3 regions of the Kluyvera ascorbata genome follow, and region 2 is predicted to be linked to each of the others. Evidence: predicted binding sites of a transcription regulator. Region 2 holds the regulator's gene; each other region holds the start of a gene.
The links. The regulator CRP, encoded in region 2, controls carbon source genes, mostly activating them, when cyclic AMP is high. The targets are predictions, from matches to a motif close to ATGTGANNNNNNTCACAT.
Positions count from the first base shown of each region.

Region 1: the regulator CRP is predicted to act here: its motif matches at 5,644-5,661, upstream of MY052_RS16515 (PTS mannitol transporter subunit IICBA).
Region 3: the regulator CRP is predicted to act here: its motif matches at 2,841-2,858, upstream of MY052_RS23760 (6-phosphofructokinase).

Region 1 covers NZ_CP096201.1:3,457,012-3,464,439, reverse strand. Annotated here, with positions in the region: gene MY052_RS16530 (putative acyl-CoA thioester hydrolase) at 49-1,332, opposite strand; gene MY052_RS16525 (MltR family transcriptional regulator) at 1,542-2,099, opposite strand; gene MY052_RS16520 (mannitol-1-phosphate 5-dehydrogenase) at 2,267-3,421, opposite strand; gene MY052_RS16515 (PTS mannitol transporter subunit IICBA) at 3,475-5,460, opposite strand; gene MY052_RS16510 (kinase inhibitor) at 5,920-6,396, opposite strand; gene bioA (adenosylmethionine--8-amino-7-oxononanoate transaminase) at 6,467-7,428, opposite strand, start outside.
Region 2 covers NZ_CP096201.1:404,607-412,034, reverse strand. Annotated here, with positions in the region: gene MY052_RS01850 (hydrolase) at 1-191, shown strand, start outside; gene MY052_RS01845 (YheU family protein) at 188-406, shown strand; gene MY052_RS01840 (phosphoribulokinase) at 472-1,335, shown strand; gene MY052_RS01835 (OsmC family protein) at 1,432-1,836, opposite strand; gene crp (cAMP-activated global transcriptional regulator CRP) at 2,141-2,773, shown strand; gene MY052_RS01825 (YccS/YhfK family putative transporter) at 2,829-4,904, shown strand; gene argD (bifunctional acetylornithine/succinyldiaminopimelate transaminase) at 4,897-6,114, opposite strand; gene pabA (aminodeoxychorismate synthase component 2) at 6,199-6,762, opposite strand; gene ppiA (peptidylprolyl isomerase A) at 6,848-7,420, opposite strand.
Region 3 covers NZ_CP096201.1:4,970,092-4,977,519, reverse strand. Annotated here, with positions in the region: gene fdnG (formate dehydrogenase-N subunit alpha) at 1-1,156, opposite strand, end outside; gene fdhD (formate dehydrogenase accessory sulfurtransferase FdhD) at 1,658-2,407, shown strand; gene MY052_RS23765 (YdgH/BhsA/McbA family protein) at 2,536-2,748, shown strand; gene MY052_RS23760 (6-phosphofructokinase) at 3,137-4,117, shown strand; gene MY052_RS23755 (PTS sugar transporter subunit IIB) at 4,129-4,443, shown strand; gene MY052_RS23750 (PTS sugar transporter subunit IIC) at 4,436-5,803, shown strand; gene MY052_RS23745 (class II fructose-bisphosphate aldolase) at 5,790-6,632, shown strand; gene MY052_RS23740 (hypothetical protein) at 6,692-6,961, shown strand; gene MY052_RS23735 (PTS sugar transporter subunit IIA) at 6,971-7,408, shown strand; gene MY052_RS23730 (P-loop nucleotide/nucleoside kinase family protein) at 7,405-7,428, shown strand, end outside.

The DNA.
Region 1 (7,428 bases), 2.0 Mb from region 2:
TTCAGGCAACAATAAAAAGGGCTCATTCAATGAGCCCTTTTTGCTGGATTACTTCTTAGGTTCAGCCACCACGTGACTTCCCACGCCGCGGTTGTTGTACTCCCACATGCGGTTGAAGTTACGATCGTTCAGATCGCGTTTCAGTTGACCTTTCTCGTCCTGCGCGCCGGTATTGCCGCTGAACGGACGTTTAGAAACGGCAGCGTCAGCCCACGGTTTCGCCGAGTTAAAGCCTTCGTTAATCACGCTATCGCGAATTACAACCTGACCGTTGGTGTTGCCATCCACGTCCAGAGAACGGCCCAACTGCGCCACGCCGTCACCGGCTGCGGTGAAGGTGCTGTTGGTGGCCAGGAAACCGTAATAGACGTTGGACAGCGTTGCTGGCGCGAACACGTAACCTTCCTGCTGGGTACGAGAGTTCACCACGCGGAAGTCGGTTTTATCGAACACCACGGCGCCACGACCGGAAACGATATCCACATCGCCTTCCAGATAGCTGTCGGTGACCAGCGTACGGGTCTGGCGGTTGTTCTGCAGGCGGTTATCGACGCCGCTGTTGGTCACGAAGAAGGTGTTCTGACGGCCCAGAATGTTCACTTTGTTAATCTGGGTTTTATCGCCATCGGTACGCAGGGCTACCGCCTGATGCGTTCCGGCATCCACGCTGTCACCGAGGTTGTTTTCGATGGTCAGGTTCTGCAATTGCAGACCGTTGTTTTGCGACCAGACTACTGCGGAGCACATCACGCCCACGGTTGCGCTGCGCTTACTCTGGCAGCTGTCAAACATATACCATGCTGGTTTACCCGGCATGTACTTGCCGCTTGGGTTCACCTGACGACGCCAGGTCGTTGGGTCCATCTCGGAGTCGATCGCCAGACCGATTTTTACGTCGATCGCTTTCTCGCCGGTACCATAAATGGTCACGCTACCCGGTGCTGCTGGAATGTAGACGGTGCCCTGGTATTCACCTGGCAGAACCGCGATGTACAGACGAGAGCTGCTGTGGCGAGCAATCGCGGCATCAACCGCAGCCTGAATGGTGGTGTGAGTCACACCCTGAGTGCCAGCAGGACCTACGACGAAGTCTGCTTTGGCCGGAACGGCGATGGAAGACGGAGACCAGGCGGCAGCGTTAGGGTCAAGAGAAGAGAAATAACGCGCGGCGACAAAGTTCTGCGCTTCATCCGCTGACAGCACCGGGCGAGACGCCGTACCAGGGGCGGCCTGGTCAGAAGGCTGCTGATCCGCAGGGGTTGAGCTGCAAGCCGTCAGTGTCACGCCAAAAGCCAATGCCAGCGCCAGACGAGAAACCGAGAAAGTGTTCATGTTGCTCCAGGCTAATTTAAGTGAATGTGAATCCCGTAAAAGCAGCCTTTTTATACTAAGTTGAGCGAAACGGGAAGATGTGCTGGCAAAAAAATCACCTGTTTTTTTGCCGACTTACCGTGAAGTACGCAGGAGGGGAAAGCATCTGGCGGAAAAGACCGCCGTGCGAATAGCCTATGCAGAGGGTTGATGTGCAAAAGGCGGGGCGGTCAGAACGCTTTTTTGTGCGACAAACGGGTAATCAAGTCAGTGACGCTCAGTACCAATGCGGAGCGCACCATCTGCTGATAGCGCTGTTCCTGCATGGTCCGCAGCGCGTCATCCACGACATCTTCCGGCATATGCAGCGTTGGCTGAGGCGGCAGCGCCGTCATGCAGTGCAGCATACTAATCGGGCCAAGGATTTCATCGTCGGTGAAGCTGTAAACAATATTCTCTTGTTCCAGCTCGTTGTTCAGGGCAACCAGCAGCTCAACGTCTTCGTATTCGTCGCGGCTAATCACACCGAGGGCGTAAATCAGCTTGAGGCGCACCGACAGGTTGGCCAGCGGGCCGCTGCCTTCGAGTAGTGGCTCAACCGCGTATTTCACCGCGTAGTCATCTTTGCGAAAGGCCTGCAGGATCAACAGGTCTACCGCTTCGGCGAGCAAAATGACCGTTGTCTGAATAAACCCGCTGAGCGTCTGGCGCGCGTTGAGCTTTTCGAGAACCCGGTTTTCGGCGGCCTGGTTTTTATAAAGGTCAGATTCGTCCATTGTTGCCATCATGGTGGTTTCATTGACCGAAGCGCGTGACTTTACGGGAGCCTGCTCCTTCGGATGAGGTCCTTTTATCTCTGGTTGCGCGATCACGCGCAGGCGATTTTGTTTCATCTTACCTTCTTATTCCGGAGCTGCTGCCAGCGCAGCAGCTCCAACCCAATGGGCAACAACATTTATTTCCGTTGCATGGCGTTATACACATTCACAATCTGAGCGACAAGGGCTGGCTCGTCCTGCAGGCCGCAGACCTGGGTCACAGTGTGGGTGACGCCATTATCACGCAGCCGGTCCACCATTTCTTGCGCCTGCGGGTCATTGCTGCTGCGATAGCTTAACGCTGCCGCGATGCCCATCACCAGGTTGCTGTAGGGCAGGCCGTACTCCAGCGTGCCGCGCAATGGCTTAATCAGGCGGTCACCTTCACTCAGTTTACGCAGCGGCTGACGGCCAACGCGCTCAACATCGTCATGCAGATACGGGTTTTCAAAACGCGTCAGGATTTTTTCGATGTAAGCGGCATGCTGTACAGGATCAAAGCCATAACGTTTGATCAGCACGTCACCGCTTTCGGTCATTGCGCCTTTCACGACATCGCGAATCGCCGGATCCAGAATGGCATCGCGAATGGTTTTATGTCCGGCTAGCTGTCCAAGATAAGCGGTAATCGCATGACCCGTATTGAGGGTAAACAGCTTACGCTCGATATAGGCCATCAGGTTGCTGGTGGATTCCATCCCCGCAATATCGGGAAGCTGGCCTTTAAACTGCGTGCTGTCGACAATCCATTCGCTGAAGGTTTCAACGGTGACATCCAACGGATCGTCGTTCGCCGCGGAGCCCGGCGGCACAATGCGGTCGACGGCAGAATCGACAAAACCGACGTGTTCTTCCACCCAGCCGTGAAGCTCGGTAGGCATCGCCAGCAGTACGTGCTGCTTGAGCTGGCTGGTGCCGCGCACCATATTTTCGCAGGCAATAATGTTCATCGGCTGCTGATTGCCGCTTTGGTGGCGGGCAATCAGCCCTTGCGCCAGCGTGCTGGCGATTTTGCTCAATACCTGTGGGCCAACGGCAGTGGTGATGATGTCCGCCTCGGCAATTTGTCGGATGGCATCCTGGCTGTTGCTGTGGATGGCGCTCACGCGGTTGACCTGCTCGACGCGGGCGTTTTCGCCCACCACGTTGACCTGATAGTGCTGCTGGTGCGCCAACTGATCGACCAGCGGCTGATTAACATCGGCAAAGGTTAACTCCGCCTGTGCGTCGGCCAGCAGTTTGCCAATGAAGCCCCGGCCAATATTCCCTGCACCAAAATGAATCGCTTTCATAAATCTGACCTCGAGAAAATCTTTCCATGTCAGGGGCGTCTGCCCCTGAAGCCTTATGCTGCTTGCTCGCCTGACAGAATCTGCAGGATTTCCTGAACGCTGGTGGTCTGCGTCAGACGCTCAATCACGTCTTTATCATCCAGCGCGTTCGCTAAGCGGGCGATAACCTGGACGTGCTCGTTGTTGCGGGCGGCAATGCCAATAACCAGCCGGGCAATATCGTCCGGCTCATCGCCGAATCGAACGCCTTCTGGGTACTGACAAATGACAATCCCGGTGCGCAGCACGCGGTCTTTGGCTTCGACGGTACCGTGCGGCACCGCGATGGATTCTCCAAGATAGGTGGTGGTCAGCGCTTCACGCGCCAGCATGGCGTCAACGTAGTCCGGCTCAACGTAGCCACCGGAAACCAGCATCTCACCGGCAAAGCGGATGGCCTGAGCCTTATTCTCGGCGGTCAGGTTGAGGAAAATGTTGTCTGCGCTGAGCTTAAACAGATTCTCGTCGCGCTCGGTGCCGTCGAACGCGTCGTCGTTCGCCGCGATAATCGTCTGGTTAATAAGACGGCTGTCGTTGGCGGCGGCAGGCAGTTTAGCTGCCAGCAGACGAGTGGTCAGGTCGGTATACAGGCCGCTATCCAGGAAGTTAGAGAGCGACATATGCATCGCCTGTGGTGCAAAGCGCATGGCGCGTTCGGTTAAATCCTGATGGGTAATCACCAGGTCAACATCGTCAGGCAGACTGTTGATGGCGCAGTTGGTGACTGAAATATGGGTCAGACCCGCATCTTTAACCTTCTTGCGCAGCACGCCTGCGCCCAATGCGCTGGAACCCATGCCCGCATCGCACGCCACGATGATTTTACGCACGTGGTGCAAATCTTTAGAGAGGTCGAGCGTTTCGCTACGCATCGCAGGCTGTGGCAGCTCACCGGACGATTTCCCGCCGGATTTAGACTGCTGCTTCAGGCTCTGCATGCGGCGGGTGGCTTCGGCCAGACCGTTACTCTCTTCATCGCCAACGCGAACGCGCTTCAGCAGCATAGAGGCGGTCAGGAAGGAGACCAGCGTTGAGGCCAGAATCGACAGCACCACGCCAATAATGGAGGCCTTCGGCGTCATCAGCAGTACGGCAAAGATAGAACCTGGAGAAGCCGGGGAGACCAGACCTGCGTTGAACAGGGTCAGGGTAAATACGCCGGTCATGCCGCCCAGAATCACCGCCAGAAGCAGGCGTGGGTTCATCAGCACGTACGGGAAGTAAATTTCGTGGATGCCACCGAAGAAGTGAATGATTGCCGCACCGCCCGCAGACTGTTTGGCGCTACCTTTGCCAAAGAACATGTACGCCAGCAGCACGCCGAGGCCTGGGCCTGGGTTTGCTTCAATCAGGAAGAAGATAGATTTACCGGTTTCGGTGGCCTGCTGAATACCCAGCGGTGAGAAGATACCGTGGTTAATGGCATTGTTGAGGAACAGGATTTTCGCCGGTTCAACAAAGATAGAGGTTAACGGCAGCAGGTTGTTCTGCACCATGACGTTAACGCCCGTTGCCAGCGCTTTAGAGAGCAGCTCAACCATCGGGCCAATGGCCAGGAAGGCGAGCATCGCCAGCAGCATGCCGATAATACCGGCTGAGAAGTTGTTCACCAGCATCTCAAAGCCGCTTTTGATTTTACCGTCAACCCAGCGGTCGAAGCGTTTAATTGCCCAGCCGCCCAGCGGGCCGGCAATCATCGCGCCCATAAACATTGGCATATCGGCGCCAACGATAACGCCCATGGTGGTGATGGCACCGACCACGCCACCGCGTTCGCCGCCGATAAGGCGACCACCGGTGTAGCCGATTAACAGCGGCAGCAGGTAGGTGATCATCGGGCCAACCAGTTTGGCTAACGTCTCGTTAGGGAGCCATCCGGTGGGAATAAATAATGCAGTAATCAAACCCCAGGCAATGAATGCGCCAATATTGGGCATCACCATATTGCTGAGGAAGCGGCCAAAATTCTGTACCTTGACCTTGATATCTGGTGATAACATAAAAACACCCCTCGTGGTGCGCGTCTTAGATGCTGCGCGTCGTCATAGTCGTGATGGTTTCGCCAAAAACCATCCAGTCGTTCTGTATGCAAAATCGACTCTATCACGGCGTTTTCGTCTCGCGTACCCCGAGGGGTGTTTGTGATCTGGATCACCATCCAAACCCTATCAAATGGCTGTTTATAGTGATATTCATCACATAAACAGGCTGTAAGTCGGCAACAAAGCGAAAATCTCACCTTTACCGGACGGTTTTTTGTGATTTAAATCACCTTTTGCATTGGGCTGTTTGTTTTTGAATTGTGATCAAATTCACAAGATATATTTACATTCCTCTGACGCTTCCTTGCTTTCCCTTCACGCTTCGACCTTTACGTTAGAAAATTACAGCACGGCGCCTCAGGCACAAAAAAGCCCTGCCAGGTTTCCCGAGCAGGGCTTTAACAGAGCGTTTTTTGATTAGCTGAACAGGGCGGTAATGGATGCGCTGCCGAGGCTATGGAAGTGCACGTTGAAGCCAACCATCGCGCCGCTGGCGCCTTCATCAACCTCAATGCTCTCAACGTCCATCGCGTGGACGGTGAAGATATAACGGTGGGTTTCACCTTTTGGCGGAGCCGCGCCGCCGTAGCCCGCTTTACCGAAGTCGGTACGCGTTTGCAAAGCGCCTGCCGGTAAGCTGACCAGGCCAGAACCTGCGCCGGCTGGCAGTTCGCGGGTGTCTGCTGGAATATTGGCAACAATCCAGTGCCACCAGCCGGAGCCGGTTGGTGCATCCGGGTCGTAACAGGTTACGACAAAGCTTTTGGTGCCAGCGGGGACATCGTCCCAGGCCAGATGGGGAGAAAGGTTTTCGCCATCGTAGCCCATGCCGTTGAACACCTGGCGATGGGGAAGCTTTTCACCGTCACGCAGGTCGTGGCTGACTAATTTCATCAACTGCCTCCTTTGTTAATCAACTGATTAACAAAGGAGTGTAGCGGCAACGCGGGCGGATTACCGCAGCTTATTGGATAAAAAATGTTTCCTGTTCGACCGCGAGACACACCGCTCGGGTCAAGCGCGTCAGCTGCTGCGGGGAGATCGGATATGGCGGCATCAGATAAATCAGGCGGCCAAACGGACGGATCCACACGCCCTGTTCAACGAAAAAGCGCTGGAGCAGCGCCGGATTCACCGGGTAGCGCGTCTCGACGACGCCAATGGCGCCCAGCACGCGGACATCGGCGACCAGCGGCGCGTCGGCGGCTGGGGCGAGTTCGCGCTTGAGCTGGCGTTCAATTGCCGCCACCTGCATTTGCCACTCTCCACTCTCCAGCAGCGCCAGGCTTTCTGTCGCGACGGCGCAGGCCAGCGGGTTACCCATAAAGGTCGGGCCGTGCATAAAGCAGCCTGCTTCGCCGTTGCTGATGGTCTCGGCAACGTTGCGGGTGGTAATGGCGGCGGAGAGCGTCATGGTGCCGCCGGTCAGCGCTTTGCCGAGACACAGAATGTCGGCGCTAATCCCCGCATGGTCGCAGGCAAACAGCTTGCCGGTACGACCAAAGCCGGTGGCAATCTCATCGGCAATCAGCAGGATCCCTTCGCGATCGCACATCTTGCGGATACGCTTTAGCCACTCAGGATGATACATCCGCATACCGCCCGCGCCCTGAACGACAGGCTCGAGGATAACGGCGGCAATCTCATGACGATGCGCGGCCATCAGGCGGGCAAAGGCCACCATATCGTACTCGTCAAACTCCCCGTCAAAACGGCTATGCGGCGCAGGCGCAAACAGGTTTTCCGGCAGGTAGCCTTTCCACAGGCTGTGCATGGAGTTATCCGGGTCGCATACCGACATCGCGCCAAAGGTGTCGCCGTGGTAGCCGTTGCGGAAGGTCAGGAAACGTTGGCGCGACTCGCCTTTGGCCTGCCAATACTGCAACGCCATTTTCATCGCCACTTCCACCGCCACCGAACCCGAGT
Region 2 (7,428 bases):
CGAAAGACGATCCGTTTATGGACCACCACTCCATTCCAGCCCAGGAAGAGCTGCCGGACAACGTCGTCTATCAGCTCACCGAGTACGGCGGGCACGTCGGGTTTATCGGCGGCACGCTGCGCCACCCGGAAATGTGGCTGGAAAAACGCATCCCCGCCTGGCTGATGCCGTGGCTAGGGACTAAAGCATGATGATTCCCTGGCAGGATATCGACCCGGAGACGCTGGATAATCTGATTGAAAGCTTTGTCTTGCGCGAAGGCACTGATTATGGTGAATATGAACGTTCACTTGCGCAAAAGGTCGCCGACGTCAAACACCAGCTACAAACGGGCGAAGCGGTGCTGGTGTGGTCTGAACTTCACGAGACCGTCAACATCATGCCCCGTAACCAATTTCGCGGTTAACTATACTCTAACGACAGGAAGCGTTTACCCCGCTTCCGTTGTCGTCTGTTCAGGGAGTTATTCGCATGTCTGCCAAACATCCGGTCATTGCCGTTACCGGCTCCAGCGGAGCAGGAACCACCACCACCAGCCTCGCGTTTCGTAAAATCTTTGCTCAGCTCAACCTGCGCGCGGCGGAAGTCGAAGGCGACAGCTTTCACCGCTACACCCGTCCGGAAATGGATATGGCTATCCGCAAGGCCCGTGATCTTGGCCGCCACATCAGCTATTTCGGCCCGGATGCCAACGACTTTGGCCTGCTGGAACAAACCTTTCGCGACTACGGCCTGAACGGGCAGGGGAAGTCGCGCAAATACCTGCATACCTATGATGAAGCGGTTCCCTGGAACCAGGTACCCGGCACGTTTACGCCGTGGCAGCCGTTACCGGAACCGACCGATGTGCTGTTCTATGAAGGACTGCACGGCGGCGTGGTGACACCGCAGCACGATGTCGCGCGGCATGTTGATCTGCTGGTTGGCGTGGTGCCGATTGTTAACCTGGAGTGGATCCAGAAGATGATCCGTGACACCAGTGAGCGCGGTCACTCCCGCGAGGCGGTGATGGATTCCGTAGTGCGCTCAATGGAAGACTATATCAACTTCATCACCCCACAGTTCTCCCGCACCCATATCAACTTCCAGCGTGTACCAACGGTCGATACCTCTAACCCGTTTGCAGCCAAAAGCATTCCGTCGCTGGACGAGAGTTTTGTGGTGATTCACTTCCGTAATCTCGAGCACATCGACTACCCGTGGTTACTGGCCATGTTGCAGGGTTCATTTATCTCGCATATGAATACGCTGGTCGTTCCCGGCGGGAAGATGGTGCTGGCGATGGAATTAATCATGACGCCGCTGGTGCAGCGGCTGATGGAAGGTCGGAACTAGCATCAAGACCAGGTAGCCCGGACGAGGTGCGCAAGCACCGACGCCGGGAATGTCCCCGGCGTCACTGCGTTCGGCCGGGCTACGTCTAGCATGCAATCAGCCTTCAATCACTTCGTAAGAGTGAGTGATATTGACCGCTTTTTCGAGCATCAGCGCAACTGAGCAGTATTTCTCAGCAGACAGATCGACCGCACGCGATACCGCCGCATCCTTCAGCGCTTTACCGGTGACGATAAAGTGCAGGTTGATGTGCGTAAACAGACGCGGGGCCTCCTCACGGCGCTCAGAAGTGAGCTTCACTTCGCAGTCGGTCACGTCATTGCGACCTTTTTGCAGGATAGAGACGACGTCAATCGCACTGCAACCACCGGCGGCCATCAGCACGACTTCCATCGGGCTCGGCGCTTTATCGCCGGAGTTACCGTCCATCAAAATTTGGTGGCCAGAAGCAGACTCACCGAGGAAGGTTAACCCTTCAACCCATTTCACACGTGCTTGCATAATATTTAACTCCCAGGTTGCAATTTTCTTCTCAGATTACGCGCACATAACAATTCTCGCAATGGAAGGCGATCGCCGTCATGCTGAAGCGAGACACCAGGAGACACACGGCTAAAGCTATGCTAAAACAGTCGGGATGCTACGGTAATACATAAACGTACTGCATGTATGCAGAGGACATCACATTACAGGCTGCGACCCTATTCGACAGCCGACTTCCCAGGTAACGGGAAGGATACTATTGCAACCAGTGGCTGCAATGTTTTTGCCGCTGGGAAGAGCTTATAACAGAGGATAACCGCGCATGGTGCTTGGCAAACCGCAAACAGACCCTACTCTCGAATGGTTCTTGTCTCATTGCCATATTCATAAGTACCCATCGAAGAGCACGCTGATTCACCAGGGTGAAAAAGCAGAGACGCTGTATTACATCGTAAAAGGCTCAGTGGCTGTACTCATCAAGGATGAAGAAGGCAAAGAGATGATCCTCTCTTACCTTAACCAGGGCGACTTTATCGGTGAGCTGGGCCTGTTCGAAGAAGGCCAGGAACGCAGCGCATGGGTACGAGCAAAAACCGCTTGTGAAGTTGCTGAAATCTCTTATAAAAAATTCCGTCAGCTGATCCAGGTTAACCCGGACATTCTGATGCGTCTCTCTTCTCAGATGGCGCGTCGTCTGCAGGTCACCTCTGAAAAAGTTGGTAACCTGGCCTTCCTGGACGTAACCGGTCGTATCGCTCAGACCCTGCTGAACCTGGCTAAACAGCCGGACGCTATGACCCACCCGGACGGTATGCAGATCAAAATCACCCGTCAGGAAATTGGTCAGATCGTTGGCTGCTCCCGTGAAACCGTGGGCCGTATTCTGAAAATGCTGGAAGATCAGAACCTGATCTCCGCGCACGGCAAAACCATTGTCGTCTACGGAACCCGCTAATCCAGCCCAAAATGGCGTATTGTAAAAGCAATACGCCATTTTTGTTTTTCCCCCTATGTGGCGCAGGCTGATTTACCACCCCGAAGTCAACTATGCACTGCGGCAAACGCTGGTGTTATGCCTGCCGGTTGCCATCGGGCTTCTGTTCGGCCATCTCCAGCAGGGTCTGCTGTTTTCATTGGTGCCTGCCTGCTGCAATATCGCCGGCCTCGATACCCCACATAAGCGCTTCTTTAAACGCCTGATTATCGGTGGCTGTCTGTTTGCCGGATGTAGCCTTGCCGTACAGCTGCTGTTGGCGCGCGATATCCCCTTACCGCTGATTCTCACCGGGCTGGCGCTGCTGCTGGGCGTCACGGCGGAAATCAGCGCGCTGCACGGGCGGTTACTGCCCGCCTCGCTGATTGCTTCTATCTTCACCTTAAGCCTGGCGGGCAATATGCCCATCTGGGAGCCGCTACTGCTCTACGCGTTCGGCACGCTGTGGTATGGGCTGTTTAACTGGTGGTGGTTCTGGATATGGCGCGAGCAGCCGCTGAGGGAATCGCTGAGCCTGCTCTACCGACAGCTCGCCGAGTACTGCGAAGCCAAATATAGCCTGTTGACCCAGCACACTGACCCGAGCACCGCGCTGCCGCCGCTGCTCACTCGTCAACAGAAGGTGGTGGATCTCATCTCTCAGTGCTACCAGCAACTGCATATGCTCGCCGCGAATCAGCACAACGACTATAAGCGCCTGCTGCGCGCCTTCCAGGTGGGGCTCGACCTGCAAGAACATATCTCCGTCAGCCTGCACCAGCCGGAAGAGGTACAAAAGCTGGTTGAACGCAGCCACGCCGAAGCGGTGATCCGCTGGAACGCCCAGACCGTGGCGTCACGCCTGAGGGTACTGGCTGACGATATTCTCTATCACCGCTACCCTACCCGCTTCAATATGGACAAGCAGATAGGCGCGCTGGAAAAAATTGCCGACCAGCATCCAGATAACCCGGTTGGCCAGTTCTGCGCCTGGCACTTCAGCCGCATTGCCCGCGTGCTGCGCTCCCAGCGCCCGCTCTACCCGCGCAACCTGATGGCCGATAAAGAGCGCCGCCTGCCGCTATTCGCGGCGCTCAAAAACTACCTGTCGCTGAAATCTCCGGCGCTACGTAATGCCGCCCGGCTCAGCGTAATGCTCAGTATCGCCAGCCTGATGGGCGCCGCGCTGCATCTGCCAAAGCCTTACTGGATCCTGATGACGGTGCTGCTGGTCACGCAGAACGGCTACGGTGCAACTCGCGTACGTATTTTCCATCGTGCGGCGGGTACGCTGGCAGGGTTAGTGATTGCCGCCGTCGTTCTGCACTTCCACATCTCAGAAGGACTGGCGTTAGCGGGTATGCTTATCGTCACGCTGGGGAGCTACCTGATAATCCGTCGCCACTACGGTTGGGCCACCGTCGGCTTTACGATTACCGCGGTTTATACCCTGCAAATTCTGACGCTGAACGGCGAGCAGTTTATCGTCGCGCGCTTTATCGACACCATCATCGGCTGTCTGATTGCCTTTGGCGGGATGATCTGGCTGTGGCCGCAGTGGCAAAGCGGTCAGCTTCGACAAAACGCTCAGGCGGCACTGGAAGCCGACCAGGAAGCCATTCGTCTTATCCTGAGCCCCGACCCGCAGGCGCCTAAGCTTGCCTATCAGCGTATGCGCGTAAACCAGGCGCACAACACGCTCTACAACACGCTCAACCAGGCCATGCAGGAACCGGGCTTTAACTCGCGCTATCTGGAAGATATGAAGCTGTGGGTCACCCACAGTCAGTTTATCGTCGAGCATATCAACGCCATGACCACGCTGGCACGCGAGCACAACATGCTGACGCCGGATCTCGCGCAGCAGTATCTGGAATCCTGTGAGATTGCCCTTCAGCGCTGTCAACAGCGTCTGGAGTACGATGAGGCGGGAAGCAGCGGTGAAGTGAATATTATGGAATCGCCGGACGCGCTGTCCCATGGGCCGTTAAGTACCATGGAACAGCATCTTCAGCGTATTCTGGGGCATCTGAGCACCATGCACACCATCTCGTCGGTGGCCTGGCGACAGCGCCCCCGTCATGGAGGCTGGTTAAAACGACGGGCTAGCTAACGATTTTAGCGACCGCCTGAGCGAAACGCTGCATCCCTTCGTCGATATCCACCTCTTCCACCACCAGCGATGGTGCAAAGCGCATCACGTCCGGCCCGGCGTTCAGTACCATGACACCGACGTCCGCCGCGGCGTAGAGGAAATCACGCGCCCGGCCTTTGTATTTCTCGTTCAACGCCGCGCCAATCAGCAGACCCATGCCGCGCACGTCGCTAAAGACATCGTACTTCGCGTTGATATGCTGAAGGTGCTGCACAAAGCGCTCGCGCTTGGCGTTCACGCCGTTAAGCACTTCCGGAGTGTTGATAATATCGAATGCCGCACCCGCAACGGCACAGGCCAGCGGGTTACCGCCGTAGGTGGAGCCGTGTGAGCCGACGTGGAACGCGCTGGCAATGTCGTTGGTGGTCAGCATCGCGCTCACCGGGAAACCGCCGCCCAGCGCTTTGGCGCTGGTGAGAATATCCGGCGTCACGCCATAGTGCATATAGGCAAACAGCGACCCGGTACGCCCCATGCCGCTTTGCACTTCATCAAACACCAACAGCGCCTGATGCTTATCGCACAGCGCACGCAGGCCCTGTAAGAATTCAGGCGTAGCCGCCAGTACGCCGCCTTCCCCCTGAATCGGCTCAACTACGATAGCGCAGGTATGGTCATCAATGACCGCTTCCACCGCGTGCAGGTCGTTAAACGGCACGTGGACGATATCCGCTGGTTTCGGGCCAAAGCCGTCGGAATACTTCGGCTGCCCGCCAACGGAGACGGTAAACAGCGAACGGCCGTGGAAAGCATTATGGAAAGCGATGATTTTCGTTTTGTACGGGCTATGACGGGTGGATGCATAGTAACGTGCCAGCTTGAAAGCCGTTTCGTTAGCTTCCGTTCCGGAGTTCATAAACACCACACGCTCGGCGAAGGTTGCGTCCACCAGTTTCTGACCAAGGCGCAGCGCCGGTTCGTTAGTGAAGACGTTACTGGTGTGCCACAGCGTCTCACCCTGGGTTTTCAGCGCTTCAACCAGCGCCGGATGACAGTGGCCCAGCGCAGTCACCGCGATACCGCCGGCGAAATCAACGTACTCTTTGCCTTGCTGATCCCATACGCGGCTCCCCTTGCCCTTCACCGGGATAAATTCCGCTGGTGCATAGATTGGCAAAATGACCTGGTCGAAGGTCGCGCGGGTAATAGCAGGTTGTTTGGTTTCCATGTCATGCCCTTCTGCAAACGATGAAGCAATGATTGTGAGAATTTATCCACAAAATATGCATAAAAAATCACGTCATGGCAACTACTATCGCGTGAGGAAGTTTGCCAGTAGCGCGTGGCCCTGCTCGCTGAGAATGCTTTCCGGGTGGAACTGTACGCCTTCCAAATCCCATTCGCGGTGGCGGATACCCATAATTTCACCCGTTTCACTGCGGGCCGTCACCTCAAAGCAGTCGGGCAACGTTGCGGGATCGATCAGCAGCGAATGGTAGCGCGTCACGGTGAGCGGGTTATTCAGGCCGCGGAATACGCCCTGCTGCTGATGGGTAATCGGAGAGGTTTTGCCGTGCATCACTTTTTCGGCACGAACAATACGCGCGCCGAATGCCTGAGCAATGGCCTGATGGCCCAAGCAGACACCAAGCAGCGGCGTTTGACCGGCATAGCGACGGATAACATCAAGAGAAATACCGGCTTCATCCGGCGTGCAGGGACCTGGGGAAATGACGATTTTTTCTGGGGAGAGCGCGTCGATGTCATCAAGGGTGATGTCATCATTACGTTTGACCGTCACGCTGGCACCCAGCTCACAGAAATACTGGTAGAGGTTCCAGGTAAAGGAATCGTAGTTATCAATCAGCAGGATCATGGCGGCTCCGGTCATTCAATCTGCCGCCATTCTACCAACTTTAGTGACGGGGCGGCAGCCTCATGCAGATGCCGCCCCGTACTGATTACGGCAGGACTTTCGCCGACAGGATCACAATCGGTTTGGAAGGAACATTCTGGTATGGCCCGACGTTGTGGGTCGGCACCTGAGCAATTTTGTCTGCCACGTCCATCCCCTTCACAACCTTACCAAACACCGCGTAGCCAAAGTCACGCTGGCCGTGATCCAGGAAAGCGTTGTCCGCAACGTTGATAAAGAACTGGCTGGTTGCGCTGTCTTTGTCAGCGGTACGCGCCATGGCGATAGTGCCACGGGTATTGCGCAGGCCGTTATCGGCTTCATTTTTGATAGGTGGATTCGGCTGCTTCTGCTGCATCTGTTCGTTAAAGCCGCCGCCCTGAACCATAAAGCCTGGGATCACACGGTGGAACGTGGTGTTGTTATAAAAGCCACTATTAACGTAGTTCAGGAAGTTTTCAACGGAGACCGGCGCCTTCTGGCTATCCAGCTGCAACTCGATGTTGCCAGCAGAAGTGGTCAGCAGCACGTGCGGATCGTTTTTCGCCGCTAACGCCGCAGGCGCAACCGCAGAGAGTGCAAACACAGCCGCCATGGCCGCCAGAGTGGATTTGAGCATGAGAATTC
Region 3 (7,428 bases), 490 kb from region 2:
CGGCTTTTGGCGTACCGCAAATCTGCTCAACCACGTCCGGCGTGTAGCGGGAAATGTGCTGTTTCAGCAGATTCCAGACGCAGCGAGGATGGCTGAGGGTGGTATCGCGTTTGGCGTGACCGTTCTCGTCCAGCTCGTAGTTCCACGAGGTTTTATCGTACTTACGGGCTTCCGGGTCATAGCCGCTGAACAGGCCGTCGTCGAAGCTAAAGTCTTCGCGCACGATCAGGCTAGCGTTGGTGTAGGCCTCGGTGTACTCGCGGTTGAATTTTTCGTTATTCAACAGGTACAGCATCACGCCCGACAGGAAGGTAATGTCGGTGCCGGAGCGAATAGGGGCGTAGAAATCCGCCACTGACGCGGTACGCGTAAAGCGGGGATCGATAACAATCAGCTTCGCGCCATTATGGATCTTGGCTTCCATCGCCCAGCGGAACCCCACCGGATGCGCTTCTGCCGCGTTCCCACCCATCACAACGATGAGATTGGCGTTCTTAATGTCAACCCAGTGGTTGGTCATCGCACCGCGACCAAATGTTGGAGCAAGACTTGCTACCGTTGGTCCGTGTCAGACACGCGCTTGGTTGTCGACCGCGAGCATACCGAGCGCGCGGGTGAATTTCTGGGTTAAGAAGCCGGTTTCGTTACTGGAAGCAGAGGCGCACAGCATCCCGGTGGTCAACCAACGGTTAACGGTGGTACCTGCTTCGTTTTTCTCAATAAAGTTGGCGTCACGGTCGGCCTTCATCAGTTTAGCGATGCGGTCAAACGCTTCGTCCCAGCTGATTTGCTGCCATTTATTGGAGCCAGGTGCGCGGTATTCAGGGTATTTCAGACGGCTTTCAGAGTGGATAAAGTCCACCAGACCTGCGCCTTTCGGGCACAGCGCGCCGCGGTTGACCGGGTGATCCGGGTCCCCTTCGATGTGGAAAATTGAGGCTTTCGCGTTTTTTGCGCCGTCGCCGAGGCTATACATTAAAAGCCCACAACCGACAGAGCAGTAAGTGCAGGTGTTACGGGTCTCACGGGTGCGCAGCAATTTATACTGCCGTGTTTCCGCGAGTGCGATGCCTGGGGCAAAGCCCAGTGCGGCTGCCGTGGTTCCTGCCATACCGCCAGCGCAGATCTTAAAGAACTGCCTTCTGCTGACCTGCATGGTTAGCTCCTTGTTTCGACATTGTCATTGCTTGTAATTGTTCTTCGTCGTAGTCAGACGAAGATTCTGAATACTGCGATGCCCTCAGTTCCTGGAGGGCTTTGGTTCAGAATACCACAATATCGGTAGGCTTGTTCTAACGCGGTTAACAACAGGTGAATGGATTTTGCCGGGGTTAACATTGAATCGTGATATTTATCACATTTAACCCTGCATATCGCGCTGATTTCGCGCGTGATTAGCGAAGATAACCATAAGGTAGTACCTCTGGTTTAATCAGTCGTTTTGTAGCAGAATGCCGCGAAAAATGCGTATTGTGCGTTATTGCACCACAACTTGATCCATAATAAGCCTCAATTCCCTCCAGTTGTGATGGAATAGATGCCCCTTATTTCGATGTCGTTCAGAGTATTTGCCGTGTTTAATTTTAAAGATGAAGTCGAACCCTCGTTGCAGCTGATTGGTGCAGCCGAGCGTGCTGTCTTCAGAAGGCCAAAGATTATGCAACCCACACAGGATATTCTCGCTGAAGAAGTTCCCGTTGCGCTGGTCTACAACGGCATTTCTCACGTCGTCATGATGGCGACGCCGAAAGACCTCGAAGCCTTTGCCATAGGTTTTTCCCTGTCTGAAGGCATCATTGAACATCCGCGTGAAATATTCGGGATGGACGTTGTGCCGGCCTGCAACGGCATGGAAGTCAGAATTGAGCTCTCCAGCCGTCGCTTTATGGGGCTGAAAGAGCGCCGTCGTGCGCTTGCCGGGCGAACCGGGTGTGGCGTTTGCGGCGTCGAGCAGCTCAACGATATTGGCAAACCTATCCAGCCTCTGCCTTTCAGCCAGACCTTTGATCTGGCTTACCTCGATCATGCGTTAAGGCATTTAAACGATGTTCAGCCCGTTGGCCGTGAGACGGGTTGTACCCACGCGGCAGCCTGGGTTATGCCATCGGGTGAGCTGGTGGGCGGGCATGAAGACGTGGGTCGCCATGTGGCGCTGGATAAACTGCTGGGCCATCGTGCGCAGGAAGGGTCGCGCTGGCAGTTGGGCGCAGCGCTGGTTTCCAGCCGTGCCAGCTACGAGATGGTGCAGAAATCAGCCATGTGCGGCGTCGAGATTTTGTTTGCGGTTTCCGCAGCCACCACGCTGGCGGTAGAAGTTGCCGAACGCTGCAACCTGACGCTGGTGGGTTTTTGTAAGCCGGGCAGAGCGACAATCTACACGCATCCACAGCGTCTTATCGGTGAGTAATTAATATTCAATTAATTTGAATGATGACAACAAATCCTTCCGCTTTTCGTTGAACGATGTGAGGACTATTATTTATCACATCAAGGCAACACGCCTTACCCAAACAACCAAGTGAAAGGGTTTACATCATGAAAAGCATCAAAACTTTTGTCGCAGTTATCGCTCTTGCCGCTTCTTTCGGTACCTTCGCTGCTCAGACCGTGACCGCAACTGCCTCTACCATTGACGGTGCAGAAGCGAAAATTGCAGCTCAGGCTGAACAGGCTGGTGCAAGCTCCTACAAAATTACCCAGGCTTATTCCGGTAACCGCGTGCACATGACCGCTGAACTGAACAAATAAGCGATAAGCACCTGTCGAAAGAGCGCCCTTGAGGCGCTTTTTTTGTTTCTGCCATAGATCCCCACGCATCGCTCCCTTCTTAAGATAAAAATATGTGTCGATGTTCACATTTTTGCGCTCTCATAAAAGCGCCATCAACTCTAAAAACCATTTTTTTATTTATGGGTATTAATCCATAAAATAACTTCCTGATAATTAAAGTTTTTAACTAATAAATGTCGCTTTGATCTCATTTTAAAAATGAGATTTAAATCACAAAAAACACCGGTTTTTATTATGTGTCAATATTAGGTCTGGCTTTAATTATCGCAATTATGTGATCTTCGTTGCAAATAGAGGTCTTGAAGTCAGGGAAAAATGCTTTCACGGAAACAGGTGAGGGCAGAAGATGAAAATCGGTATTGTCATTAGCGGCGGAGATGTCTCCGGAATAAATAATTTTATTTTCCAGGTCGCGAGACTCGCCTGTGCACAGATCACACTATTTAACGGCGGCATACCGGGTTTATTAGATAAAGATCACCGAGAGGTCTCATGGTCAGATTTAGTAGATTTTTCCATTTCCTCTATTCCTATTATTACATCCGGACGTACGGCACGAAATTTACAGAGAAGTGAGTACGAAACCATCGCGAGAAAAATAAAGTCGCTACGTATTGATGTGCTGATTATGGCTGGAGGTGATGGTAGCCTGCAATTCCTGAATACGCTCAGCGAATTTGATATTAACTGCTTTGGCGTGGGTATGACGATCGACAATGATGTTTATGGCAGCGACTACACAATTGGTTTTTCTACCGCCTGTGAGCAAATTATCAAAGAAGTATCGCGCCTAAGAAATACCGGTAGGGCACTTCCTGGTCGTGTTTTTATGGCAGAGATTCTGGGGGGATATTGCGGTGAGCTAACGCTGCAATCGGCGATAAAATCAAACGCCGATATAGCGCTGATCCCAGAAGCGCAGATCCCTCTGGACGCTCTTGCTAAGCGCGTTAAGCAAAAACTGGCTAGCCAAAATAGTGTCGTCATTCTGTGTTCGGAAGGTTACACACGAGAGTACTCTCCAGGCTTTCAGGGCGCAATAGATACCATGATAAAACAACTTGAACCGCGTATTGGCGTCCGTATTCGTAAAACTATTATTGGGTACGGTTTACGCAGTGGCGACCCAACATGTGAGGAAATTTATCAGGGTACAATTATGGCGAATGAAGTGGTTCGCTGTATTCAATCTGGTATGAAAAATAAAGCTGTTATTATTAATTCAAGCAATAAACCTATTCCGATTGATTTAGCCAGTATGAAAAAACGTCTGGTTGATACCGACGGACATTATTATAAACTTGCCAAACAACTCAATATAATTTGAGGAGACCCTACATGCTGAAAATTCTCTGCGTATGTGGCTGCGGCCTCGGCTCAAGCTTTGCTATTGAAATGACCGCCAAGGCCGTTTTAAAGAAGCTGGAAATTCCGGCACATATTGAACACACCACGGTTTCTGAGGCCGGGGCATTTAAATCTGACATGATTCTGACGCAAAAAACCTTTGCCGATATTCTGACAGCCGATGCCAGCGAAGAAGAGATAAAACGCGTGGTGATATTAAATAAACTGACGGACAAAGATGAGATCGAACAAAAGATTGTCGCGTTTTTAAATGAACGTAATTTACAGGTAGCCGACTATGAATAGCGTCGTTGAGTTTATCGTCAAAGATTTGCTCGGGCAGGCTTCAATACTCATTGCCTTTATTGCGATGCTGGGGCTTATCCTACAGAAAAAATCACCGGGCAAGACGGCTGAGGGCACGTTTAAAACCCTGCTCGGTTTTTTAATCATGATGGCGGGTATCAACATCATTGTGGCTACGCTGACGTTTCTGAATGACATCTTCACTCAGGGCTTTGGTATGAAGGGCTACATTACCGATGTCGCGGCGATTGCCGGTTTGGCCAACCGTGAGTTGGGATCTGAAGTGGCGCTGACCCTGCTGGTGATTTTTGCCGTCAACATCATCATCGCTCGTCTGACGCCGCTGAAATATATCTTCCTGACCGGCCAGGCGCTGCTGTGGATGGCGACTATTGGCGCAGTTATCGGCTATAAAGCCGGGCTGACGGGGCTGCCGCTGATTTTAACCGGTGGGATCTTCGGTGGCGTAATGGCGGTACTGATGCCCGCGCTGGCACAACCGGTGGTTCGGCGTATCACCGGCTCGGATGATGTCGCGTTGGGGCACTTCTGCACCATTGGTTACCTGGTGCAGGCGGCGGTCGCAAAAGTGGTCGGCAAAGGCTCTCGCTCTACGGAAGATCTTGAATTACCGGATAACTTCAAGTTTCTGCAGGACACCTATCTCGCCATGGCGGTGGTGATGGTACCGATGTACCTCATCCCGGCATTGGCGGCAGGCCCGGCGTATATCGGCCAGTTTTCTAACGGGATTAACTACCTGATGTACGCCTTTATGCAGTCCATTCAATTTGTGGCTGGGGTCTTTGTTCTCTATAGCGGTGTGCGCCTGCTGCTCAATGAACTGGTGCCAGCGTTTCGCGGTATTGCGATGCGCATCGTCCCCGACGCCAAGCCGGCGCTGGATTGCCCGGTGCTGTTCCCTTATGCGCCTAACGCAGTGATTGTCGGCTTCATGGCGACCACTGTCGGTTCGATCATCGGCATGCTGGTCTTCCCGATGTTCGGTCTGGCGATGATTCTGCCCGGCCTGCTCACTAACTTTTTTGCGGGCGGCACGGCGGGCGTATTCGGCAATGCGCTGGGAGGTCGTCGCGGGGCGATGATCGGCGGAGTGGTGCACGGACTGTTTATCACCTTCCTGCCCGCCATCCTGGTGCCGATGCTTGAAAGTTACGGCTTTACCGGCGTGACGTTCAGCGATTCGGATGTGATTAGTTCAGGGCTGGTATTAGGACATGCCTTCCAGAATAACTGGTTATTTGTCGCGTTGTTTATTGTCTTTGTCGCCGCACTGGCATGGTTTGTAAACGGTAAATCAGCTAAGCCGAAAGGGGAAAACATTCATGAGTCTGTATAACTTCAACGATATTCTTAAAATTGCCCAGCAGAGAAATTTTAAAGCTATCGGATCGTTTAATTTGCACTGTATTGAAATGCTGCCCGCTTTTTTCAAAGCCGCACAGCAGAGTAATAGCCCGCTAATGATCCAAATCTCCACTGGAACGGCGGAATATCTAGGTTATCGTTTATTAGTCGATGCGGTTAGCTCGCTGGCAGAAAGTGAAAATGTGCCAACCTGCCTGCATCTGGATCACTGCTCAGACATCAGCGCTATTGAAACGGCAATGAACGCCGGGTTCTCGTCGGTTATGTATGACGGTTCCCATCTCAACCTGGAGGAAAATATCGGTAACACGCGCATAGTGGTTGAAATGGCGCGCCCACGCAATATTACCGTGGAAGGTGAACTGGGTGCCATTGGTGGTTCCGAAGACGGCAAAGCCGTTGCGGTAGAGGATATCTGTTTCACCACGGTAGAGGATGCCAAACGCTTCGTCGATGAAACTCGGGTCGATATGCTGGCGGTTTCCGTCGGGACGGTGCATGGGCTGTATACTGGCAAGGCGAAAATACAGCACCAGCGGCTTAAGGAGATTAGCGCGGCTACCGGCGTACCTTTGGTGTTGCATGGTGGCACTGGCGTGAGTGACGAGGATATGCGCCTGGCGGTGACTGAGGGAATTAACAAAGTCAACGTCGGCACAGAAATGAATGTGCAGTGGGTTGATCAATGCAAAACCGCCTTTGAAAAAGGCAAAGTAAATGACAGCGTGCGGAAGTTTTTAATTCCAGCAAATAATGCTGTCACTCATGTATTAATGGAAAAGATCGCTTTATTTAAATAAACATCTCTTTATTACTCGATATTTCGTTACCCTGTTATTCATCAGGGAGGGGATTCGCTATGTTTGACTCATTGAAAACGTTGTGGAAAAAACAAAATACTTCATCGGAAGATTATGATGAGCAGTCGCTTCTGCTGTCGGCTGAAATATCCCGATTAGAAGGTGAATTACAGGGTAACCCGAGTGATGGTGAAATACAGAAAGCATTAATGTTGATTTATAACCGAGCGTTGTCGGTATACGCCAAAAGTAAGACGCATCGACAGGAAATTGACGCACTGTTTATTCGTATCGATGAATTACGCAACATTATTCGCCGTAATATTTAGGGAGTAGGTATGACGATAAAAGAGCTACTCATCGAAGCCGATGCGATTCAGGTTGGTGTCACTGAGTCAGACTGGCAGAAGGTGATCCAGCTAGCGGCCACGCCGCTGATTGAAAACGGCTATATCTCGGCTAATTACGGCCAGGCCGTTATTGAGAACACCCTGAACCACGGCGCGTATTACGTGTTTGACGAAGGGGTTGCCATTCCACATGCGCGCCCTGAGTGCGGCGTGAAGCGGAACTGTTTTAGCCTGGTACTGTTAGAAAAACCGATCCGGTTTGCCGAAAGTGAAGCCGCTGATATTGTCATTATGTTCGGCGCGCAGGACAGTAATGCGCATATTGAAGAGGGGATCCGCGCCATTATCTCGCTGCTTGATAACGATGAGCGCATGGCCAAACTGCGTGCGGCGAACTCGAAAGAGGAGGTCGTGGCGCTGCTATGAAAAGAGATCTTACGGCAAAC